3 regions of the Megasphaera sp. UBA4382 genome follow, and region 2 is predicted to be linked to each of the others. Evidence: riboswitches for the same ligand, from Rfam matches in the RefSeq annotation. Region 2 holds a riboswitch; each other region holds the start of a gene.

Region 1 (3,407 bases), on a different contig from region 2:
TTTCCATCTCTGACGTCAAAATCAATCTGTGTGGCACAGATGCCACTCGGTTTATACGTATGCAAGGGAATCCTCCTTTCGTCATTAATCGAAGAGTGCCAGAATGCTGGCTTTCGGCTGGGCACCGACAGAACTCTTGTAGAGCTGGCCGTTCTTGAAGACCAGGAGAGTCGGGATGCTCATGACATTGAACTGCTGGGCCAGTTCCGGCTGTTCATCTACATTGACTTTGCCTACTTTGTATTCCGGATGTTCGTTAGCTATTTCTTCGACGACGGGGGCTACCATACGGCAGGGACCGCACCAGGTGGCCCAGAAATCAACGAGGACCGGTTTATCGGACTGCAGGACTTCCTGATTGAAATTATCATTGGTAAATGTGTATTCCATATATGATTCACTCCTTTGGTATGCGTATTGTCTGTAAGACACTTCTATTATATCACACATTTGTCAAATTTTACGAGAAAAATAATAAAGAATATCCGATATATTTTAATGAAACATATTAATAATTTTAGAAATTCAATAGTTGTCCCAATAAAAAACGGCCCGCCACCGATGTGACGGACCGCTTTGCCGGCTATTAGAATGCAGGCAGGATGGTTCCCTGATATTTGTCGTTAATAAATTTCTTGATCGCTTCAGACTGATAAATCTGAACGACTTTTTTGTATGTTTCGTTGTTTTCATCACCCTGGCGGACAGCGAATACGCAGGCGTAGGGCGATTCAATCGATTCGACGAGGATGGAATCTTTTTTCGGATTCAGACCGGCCGGAATGGCGTAGTTGGTATTAACGCAGGCGATGTCTGTATCATCGAGAGAACGCGGCGTCTGGGCGGCATCGAGTTCGACGAATTTCAGATTTTTCGGGTTCTCTGTGATATCAGCAACGGAAGCTTCGATGGAATCGCCGTTCTTCAATTTGATCAGGCCGGCCTGCTGCAGGAGGAGCAGGGCACGGGCGCCGTTGGACGGGTCGTTCGGAATGGTGACTTTGCTGCCCGGAGCAACTTCATCGAGAGATTTATATTTGTGTGAATAAACGGCCATAGGCATGAGAATCGTCTTTCCAACAGACGTGAGCTTCAGGCCCTGCTTTTTGACGATATTGTCAAGGTACGGCTGATGCTGGTAGGAGTTCATGTCGAGGTCTTTTTCGGCCAGTGCTTTATCAGGCTGTACATAATCGTTGAATTCTACGACTTTGATGGTAATCCCCTGTTTGGCAGCTTCTTTCGCTACTTCATCCATGATTTCTGCATGAGGACCAGCTGTTACCCCTACTTTAATTTCTTTTTTTGCCTGGTCGCCTTTGCTGTCATTGCTGGAACCGCAGCCGGCAGCAAATACGCAGATAGCTGCAATTAGGCCGGCGGAAATGATTTTTTTAATAGATGATTTCATGTTTCGTACCCCTCTCCTGAGTGTGTATAAAAAATAAGTCCGTATCAACAAAAAAGCCGTCATGCAGATGACGGCTTTATTAATCTTATGATTCATCTGCCGGAATAATCCGATGGAGTTGGCACCATACCTTATGGCGGTTGCCGCAGTGTCATCGGGCCATTCCCTCGACTGCTCTTGATGAAACGTGTTCAGTTGATGATGCAGATATTAGCATAGTTTTTTTCTCTTGTCAAGTATTAGTTTTTTCTATATCTAAAAATACAGACCGCAAAAATACCGTTTTTTAATGCACCGTATTATTTCTAATTGAAATATATGATAATTTTTATAAAAAATGACATATACTATATGTGAAAAAATAGGATGTATTAAGAAAATTAGATGTTTTTTATCTTTTACCGGATAGACAATATATATGAATACAGTACAATAAAAGTGCGCAATACGTGTTTCGGAATTTGGTAAAGCGAAAGGAGCAGAAAGATGAAACAAATCACAAAACGAATCATTACCTTGGCGATTGCAGCGGCGACACTGGTTTCATTGGCTGGCTGCGGAGGTGGTCAGAAGAGTGCATCTGGCAGTGATGATAAGGTGCTTACGGTGTATACGGCCCGTAGCGAAAGCCTGAACAATCTGGTCATTCCTAATTTTGAAAAAGATACGGGAATCAAAGTCAATGTCGTCGTAGCCGGTACGGGACCGTTATTAAAACGCGTTTCGTCAGAAAAGGGCAATCCACAGGGCGATATCCTCTGGGCAGCAGATCAGACGATGCTGGAATCCCAGAAAGACTTATTCATGGAATATGTGTCGCCGGAAGATAAAAATATGATGGAAGCGTTCCGCAATAAGACGGGATATTTCACACCAGCTTTTGCTGATCCTACCGTCCTTATCGTCAACACGAATCTGGCTGGTGACACGAAAATCGAGACCTTTGATGACCTGCTGAATCCGGCATTAAAGGGTAAGATCGCCTTTGGCGACCCGGCTAATTCCAGTTCGGCATTCCAGTCTCTCATGGCTATGCTCTATGCCAAAGGAAAAAATGGTGATCCTATGAGTCCGGAAGCATGGGAATATGTGGATAAATTCATTCAGAATCTCGATGGCAAGATGCTGAACAGTTCCGGCGCTGTCCACAAAGGCGTTGCCGATGGGGAATATACGGTAGGCCTCACTTGGGAAGACCCGGCAGCTACCTATGTCCGCAACAGCGCTCCCGTCAAAGTCGTATTCCCGAAAGAAGGAGCTATTTTCCCTGGTGAATCGGTGCAGATTATCAAAGGATGCAAACATCCGGAAAACGCTAAAAAATTTGTCGATTACATGATTTCACAGAAGATTCAGGAAATGGCTGGTAAGGAACTGACGGTGCGGCCGCTTCGCAAAAATATCGAGCTGGCTTCGTATATGACGCCTATTGATCAGATTCATCTGTTCCCCAACTATGATGAAGGTTGGGTATCGGATCATAAACAGGATATCGTGTCGATGTGGAACCAGCATCTCGAAAATAACAGATAAATGATTGTATTTGCATCAGTTTGCGGCAGGAAACTCAGTATCAGTGCAGCGGGTCCTGCCGCATTTTTTATAGGGAGGAAGAGAAAATGAGCGTATCCATTGATATTGATCACGTGGTAAAACGCTATGGGGACAATACGGTAGTAAAGGGATTGTCTCTTCATGTTAAGCCAGGGGAGTTTTTTACTCTGCTGGGACCATCGGGCTGTGGCAAGACGACGCTACTGCGTATGATTATCGGGTTCAACTCTATTGAAGAAGGGGAAATCCGGCTGAATGGGAAGCGTATCAATGATGTGCCTGTAGAGAAACGGAATATGGGCATGGTGTTTCAGAACTATGCCATATTTCCCCATATGACGGTACGGGACAATGTGGCTTTCGGACTGCAGATGCGGGGGGCCGGGAAAGGCGATATAGAAAAACGGGTAGACGACATACTGAAAATTGTGAAAATTGACCA
Region 2 (3,407 bases):
GGGCTGCCGTTTCGCAGTTCAGGCTTTTGATTTTGGAAGCGACTTCTACGGTGAGATTTCCTCCTTTGCCGCCGGCACCGCAGGTGACGCTGATAAAATCCGGATGGAGACCGCTCAGTTTTTCCAGTGTCGGATAGACCGTTTCAACGGGAATTTCTTTTTTGGGCGGAAAGACTTCAAAGGAAAAAACAGTTTTCTTAGAAAATAAATCACAAGTTTTCATCTACATACCCCTCGTCATGAAATAGTGTTATCAGAAGCTGGGAATAATAGCTCCGTTATATTTTTCTTCAATAAATTTCTTTACTTCCGGTGATTGCAGTGCTTTTGCCAGTTTCTGGATTTCCGGACGATTTTCATCACCGCGGCGTACGACCAGAACGTTGGCATAAGGCGAATCCTTGGATTCGGTGAATAAGGCATCCTGTAGCGGATTGAGTCCGGCTTCGAGAGCGTAATTGGTGTTGATAAGTGCGATATCTACATCATCCAGGGAACGGGGAATCTGGGCGGCATCGAGTTCGATGAACTGGAGGTTTTTGTCATTTTTTTCAACATCCTGCACGGTAGATGCGATACTGCCTCCGTTCTTCAGGCTGATCAGGCCGGCTGTCTGGAGTACGAGAAGTGCACGGCCACCGTTTGTAGGATCATTGGGGATGGCGACTTTGGCATTTTGTCCAAGCTGGGCCAGTTCCTTGATTTTATGGGAATAAATGCCCATAGGTTCAACGTGGACCTTGCACAAGGCAACCAGGTCCGTACCGTGTTCGTTGTTGAATTTTTCCATATACGGTTCATGCTGATAGAAATTGGCGTCTAGTTCTTTATCCTGCAAGGCCAGATTCGGTTTGACATAATCTGTGAATTCGATAATGTTCAGGTCTACTCCTTCGGCGATGAGCATGGGCTTGATTTCTTTCAGGATTTCCCCATGTGGTACCGGTGATGCACCGACAGTAATTTTGACATTCTGAGATACTTCCCGGCCACCGGCCGGTTTCTGTCCTCCGCAGCCGGTCATGAGAACAGCTGCAGCTCCTATAGCGATGGCAGCAGCGGTTATCCAGACTTTCCATTGTTTCATACTATCCCTCCTGTAATCTAAAGCCTCCAGAGGGCATAAAAAAGACTCTTTCCCGAAAGAGAAAGAGTACAGTGATTTTCTTTATCTCCCGGAATTTCTTCCGCAGGAATTGGCACCGTATTATCGGTTGCCGGGTTTCATAGGGCCCGTCCCTCCGCCACTCTGGATAAATGTATATACCGTCATAAGACAGTACGTAATGAAATTGTTGAAGTTATTTTACCATGATTGCAGAATTTGTCAAGGAAGAAAAAAGATTGGCTGATTTCTCTTGACTTTAAGAAAAAAAGCCGTATAATTACAAGTAATCTACATAGTATTGTCGATGAACGAAACGAGTACGTGTACAGCGACAGCTACAGCGAGCCGATGGCAGTGAGAGTTCGGCGCCGGTCCGTACAGGGAATGGATTCGGGAGATGCGGCCTGAACGGTGACCAAGTAGGGTTCGACGGTGTAGTTCCACCGCTATCAAAGAAACGTGTATCGCTCTTTTTGAGGGCCGTACATAGTGAGATGGGCTTTATAAGCCAATGTGGGTGGTACCGCGGAAGAATCAGACCTTTCGTCCCTTTAGAGGGATGAAAGGTTTTTTTATTGTTTAAGAGAGGATGAACAGGAATGCTGGAAATGAGAGATGTGACGTTCCACTACACAGACGGTACACCTGTATTGGAACATATGAACCTGACGATTGGTACCGGTGAATTTATCGGCCTGGGCGGCCGCAACGGCTGTGGGAAGACGACGGTAACCCGCTTGCTCATGGGTCTTGAAAAACCCGTATCGGGAGATATTTTCCTCGATGGGAAAAGAATCAACGATGAAGAAGCGGCAGCCCGCAGTCCCTATATCGGATATGTATTCCAGCGGCCAGAACGGCAGATGTTCCGACCGACTGTGCGGCAGGAAGTAGCTTATGGACCGGAACAGCTGGGCCGCAGCCGTGAAGAGGTTGCATCGGCTGTTACAGCAGCGCTGCAGGCTACAGGGCTGGAACATCTGGCAGAAGCTTATCCACCCAATCTTAACCGGGGAGAAAAACAACGCGTTGCCATTGCGTCGGCCATTGCCATGCACACACAGTACCTTATCCTCGATGAACCGACGAGTGGCCAGGACAGTGCCGATAAAAAATCGCTCATGGCACTTTTATCCCGGCTTCATCGGGATGGACTTACCATTCTTATCATCAGCCACGATATGGATATATTTGCCGAATACTGTCAGCGGGTCATCGTTATCGGACATCATACGAAAGCCTTTGACGGGACACCACAGGATTTGTTTACGAAAAGAGAAGACTTGTATGAATTAGGATTGAACCGGCCTGATGCCGTGACGTTGTCTCAGGCTGTAGCGGGACTTCCATATTGCAAGTCCGTTGATGAATTTACGGCAGCCATGCTGCAGCGTCTGGGAGGGAAATAAGATGAAACATTTTGTACCAGTAACAAAATTATTAGGCACTGTTGCTTTTTCGTTCTGGGCTCTCGTGCTGCACACGCCAGGCCCTCTGGCAGCCCTGGTCGTCATCGAACTAGTCCTTTTGGGCTTTACCGGCAATATAGCTCGCAACTTTAAGGCTGCCATGAGCCTGGCTGTCTTTGCTGTTTTCCTGGCAGTGGTACAACTTCTGGGAGGCGGTTCTCTCGAATCGGCTTACGTTACGGGACTTCGGATGCTGGCGATGACCATCGTATTTATCATCCTTCTCACGACAACGCGGCTGCAGGATTTGACAGCGGCGCTGGTCAAACAAATCCATATTCCATATGAATATGCGTTCATGTTTACAGCAGCACTGCGGTTTGTCCCCGATTTCATTGCCGAAAGCAAAACGGTTCAGGAGGCACAGGCCTGCCGGGGGCTTTCAACAAAAGGTAATGTCTTTAAGAAATGCATTCATTACATGGGTGTCATTCAGCCGTTGATGCTTAAATCCCTGGGGCGTTCAGAAACGATGGCGCTGAGCTTGGAATTACGGGGGTTTGGCAATAATGAACATAGCTTTATGGCAAATGTACGGCCAGCCGGCTGTGACTATGCCGTTATGGCTTTATTCGTGGGAGTGAGTGTACTTGTCGTGTATATGCGTATTTTTGGCATAGTCTGAGGGGGAACGGGAAATGAAACATATTGAAGATATCAGCACATTAGAATTTCATCACCGTCAGGGTGGACAATTCCGCTGGATTACCATTACGACGCTGATGCTGGCTATTGGTACTATCTTGCATCTCGTATCGCCAAGCGTTGGCGGTGTCACGCCAAACTGGACCATTGCAACGTACTGTGTGGCTATCTGCCTGACCAAACCG
Region 3 (3,407 bases), on a different contig from region 2:
AGGATGCCGTTTCCATCGCGGCCATAGGTATACCCATTCTGCTGGTGGGAAAAGGGCTGCCAGCCTGCACTCATCCCCTGTCCATAGCGATATGTTTGTTCGTTGCCGTGCAAAACGCCGGCCTGAAGGGATACGTCACGGAGTCGTACCGGGTCCTGAAGCTTATTTCCATCGAGTACCGCTAGTTCAGGTGCGACGTATTGGGCCATGGCTTCTGTTTCATCGGCCAGATAGGACGGCATGGGACGCTTCTTTGCCGTTTCCTGTGCTTCTCTTACCCAGCGGGCCAGCTGCAGACGGCTATACGGTCGGGCCCCATTGGGCATGGTTTTCAAATACCCCATGGCACTCAGCTTATCAATATAGGAATAGTAGACGCTGTCTACCGGTACATTGACGGTGACGGATGGAGCTGCCTGTACTCCCGATGTCACCGTCAGGAACAGGCAGGCCGTGCTCATCAGCCATGCGGGATATTTTATGTTCAATGTCATCGCCTCGGTCTCTTCCTGGATATACAAATTTACCCCCCGATGACATATGTCGATTACATAAGCATCGGGAGGGCGCAATAGTAACAAAATATTAAAATTTAACATTTTTTTAAAAATTTCTGAAGCTAACTCTTATCATACAAAAAATCGGCACATAATACAAGTTATCTGACATGAAAAAATCTTATGCAAAGTTAAGGTAACATCCTTATATTAGAACACATTGCGATATCTATGTAAATACGGGATTGAAAGGCAAAAAAAAAAACAAGGGCTGTGGTACCCTTTTTCTGCGATACCACAGCCCCTGTATGATTCAGCTTAGTATTCCGGTTCAATCAGGCCATATTTACCATGTTTCCGTTTGTATACGACGTTGATGGCTTCCGTTTCCGAATTGAGGAAAACGAAGAAATCGTGGCCAACGAGATTCATCTGCAGGATAGCTTCTTCTACGTCCATAGGACGGGCTGCAAATTTCTTGACCCGGGCAATTTCAAAGTTTTCTTCCGGTGCAGCCGGTCCTTCGACGAGTCCTTCATGGAAGGAGCCGCCTTTCATACGGCGTGCCAGCTTCGTTTTATATTTGTGGATCTGGCGTACCATTTTGTCGTAAACCAGATCGATGGCGGCGTACATATCGTCATTGGCTTCGACGCCACGAAGAACGACACCATCTACTTTCAAGGTGATTTCAGCAATTTTACGATCTTTTTCGACGGAAAGAAGAGCCTGGACATTGACTTCATTTTCAAAGTACTTCGTTACTTTCTTTTCATGTTTCAGTACATAGTCCTTTAATGCCGGTGTAATTTCTAAATTCTTGCCTCTTACGATTGTTGCCATACAAATCCCTTCCTTTCGTGAGAAACTTCGTTCCGGACCATCCATGCTTAAAATCCGGATATCCTGCTCCTCATATATTAAGTATTCGATATAAAAAGGTAAATTCCTGCTTGACGATGAAATATTTTTTTCGAACGGCATTCAATTTTTTACACAAATAACATTGACAAGGATTCCTATTAGTGTTAGTATACAACTCAGCAATTACATAACCTATTCATCCAGAGCAGCCGAGGGAATGGCCCTATGACGCTGCGGCAACCCCCCATAGCGGGAAGGTGCCAAGTCCAACGGATTTCTATCCGGCAGATGAAATGATTGTATACGTACCGTCAGCATCTGTTGACGGCTTTTTTATGCTATCAGCACCTCCAGGTGTATCCATTAAGGAGTTGATCTTGTGATTACCTTTGAAAACATTACCAAGACCTACGGCGGCAAAACGCACGTCCAGGCCCTGAAAGGCATCTCACTGACTATCCATGACGGCGAAATTTTCGGCATCATCGGGAAAAGTGGTGCCGGCAAATCGACGCTCGTCCGCTGCATCAATATGCTGGAAAAACCGACGACGGGCAAAGTCATCATCGACGATAAGGAACTGACGGCCATGTCCGACAGCCAGCTGCGGGCCGAACGCAAAAACATCGGCATGATTTTTCAGCATTTCAATCTGCTGTCGTCCCGTACCGTTTTTGACAATATCGCTTTTCCGCTGGAACTGGCTGGCGCTTCCAAAGAAGTCATCCGCAGCAAGGTCGATTCCCTGCTCGAACTGGTCGGCCTGACAGACCGTCAGTTCAATTATCCGTCCCAGCTTTCGGGTGGCCAGAAACAGCGTGTCGGCATCGCCCGCGCCCTGGCCAGCGATCCGAAAATCCTGTTGTGCGATGAAGCGACATCGGCACTGGATCCGCAGACGACAAAATCCATCCTGGAACTGCTAAAAGACATCAACAAACGCCTGGGCATCACCATCGTCATCATTACCCACGAAATGGCCGTCATCAAGGAAATCTGCGACCGCGTGGCTGTCATCGAAGGCGGGGTCATCAAAGAACAGGGCCGGGTCATCGACGTCTTTACCAATCCCCAGTCAGAAACGATGAAAGAATTTGTCAAATCAGTCATCAATATGGAACTGCCCGAAGGCATCAAAAAACTGGGCGTCACCAATCAGCCATCGCCGGACCGGGATATGCTCGTCCGCTTCCGTTTCAAGGGAGCCGCTACCAACGAACCACTGGTAGTCAATGTCGCCCGCAAGTTCAATCTCGATGTCAGTGTCCTCTACGGCAACATCGACTATATCCAGGATGTACCGTTCGGCTATCTGATTGTCGTCATCATGGGCGATATGAAAGCCCAGACCGAAGCGTATTCGTATATTAAGACGCAACCTATTGAAAGCGAGGTTTTAGGATATGTCCCCAGAACTCATTAAATTAATGATACAGGGTATCGAAGAAACACTGTTCATGGTGTCCATTTCTACTCTCATTGCTGCTATCATCGGTATTCCTCTCGGCATCACCCTGGTTACGACCAGCAAAGGCCACATTCTGGAAAACAGGGTAATCAATCAGATTCTCGGAACTATCGTCAATATCATCCGTTCCATCCCGTTCATCATCCTCATGGTCGCCATCATCCCGCTGACCCGCCTCATTGCCGGTACGTCTATCGGCACGACGGCAGCCTGTGTACCACTGACTATCGTTGCTATTCCCTTCCTCAGCCGGCTCGTAGAAACGAGCATCCGCGATGTCGACTTCGGTCTCGTCGAAGCGGCAGAATCCATGGGTGCTTCTCCGCTGCAGATTATCCGCAAAGTCCTGCTTCCGGAAGCACTGCCTACGATCATCAATAATATTACCGTCCTCATCGTCAACCTCATCGGGGCTTCAGCTATGGCCGGTGCCATCGGTGGCGGCGGTCTTGGGGATATCGCCATCCGCTACGGCTACCAGCGTTTCCAGGCCGATGTCATGCTGGCTACGATCATTATCCTCGTCATCGGCGTCAACCTGATTCAGGCTTGCGGCGACTTTGCATCCCGCAAGAAGA

The links. A riboswitch is a leader RNA that binds a small molecule or an ion and turns the genes downstream of it on or off. The one in region 2 is predicted to bind S-adenosylmethionine.
Region 1: another riboswitch for S-adenosylmethionine. It lies ahead of B4H10_RS05430 (MetQ/NlpA family ABC transporter substrate-binding protein); the one in region 2 lies ahead of B4H10_RS07215 (MetQ/NlpA family ABC transporter substrate-binding protein).
Region 3: another riboswitch for S-adenosylmethionine. It lies ahead of B4H10_RS10470 (methionine ABC transporter ATP-binding protein); the one in region 2 lies ahead of B4H10_RS07215 (MetQ/NlpA family ABC transporter substrate-binding protein).

What each region holds. Positions count from the first base shown of each region.
Region 1 is NZ_DGRS01000047.1:13,085-16,491, forward strand. Features, by position in the region: gene B4H10_RS05420 (TIGR03905 family TSCPD domain-containing protein) at 1-65, opposite strand, end outside; gene trxA (thioredoxin) at 85-450, opposite strand; gene B4H10_RS05430 (MetQ/NlpA family ABC transporter substrate-binding protein) at 587-1,411, opposite strand; SAM riboswitch class I at 1,501-1,598, opposite strand; gene B4H10_RS05435 (ABC transporter substrate-binding protein) at 1,898-2,944, shown strand; gene B4H10_RS05440 (ABC transporter ATP-binding protein) at 3,031-3,407, shown strand, end outside.
Region 2 is NZ_DGRS01000061.1:21,227-24,633, reverse strand. Features, by position in the region: gene metF (methylenetetrahydrofolate reductase [NAD(P)H]) at 1-223, opposite strand, end outside; gene B4H10_RS07215 (MetQ/NlpA family ABC transporter substrate-binding protein) at 254-1,087, opposite strand; SAM riboswitch class I at 1,166-1,260, opposite strand; gene B4H10_RS07210 (energy-coupling factor ABC transporter ATP-binding protein) at 1,708-2,517, shown strand; gene B4H10_RS07205 (energy-coupling factor transporter transmembrane component T) at 2,519-3,202, shown strand; gene B4H10_RS07200 (tryptophan transporter) at 3,216-3,407, shown strand, end outside.
Region 3 is NZ_DGRS01000083.1:10,040-13,446, forward strand. Features, by position in the region: gene B4H10_RS10460 (capsule assembly Wzi family protein) at 1-494, opposite strand, end outside; gene hpf (ribosome hibernation-promoting factor, HPF/YfiA family) at 816-1,340, opposite strand; SAM riboswitch class I at 1,555-1,656, shown strand; gene B4H10_RS10470 (methionine ABC transporter ATP-binding protein) at 1,741-2,784, shown strand; gene B4H10_RS10475 (methionine ABC transporter permease) at 2,765-3,407, shown strand, end outside.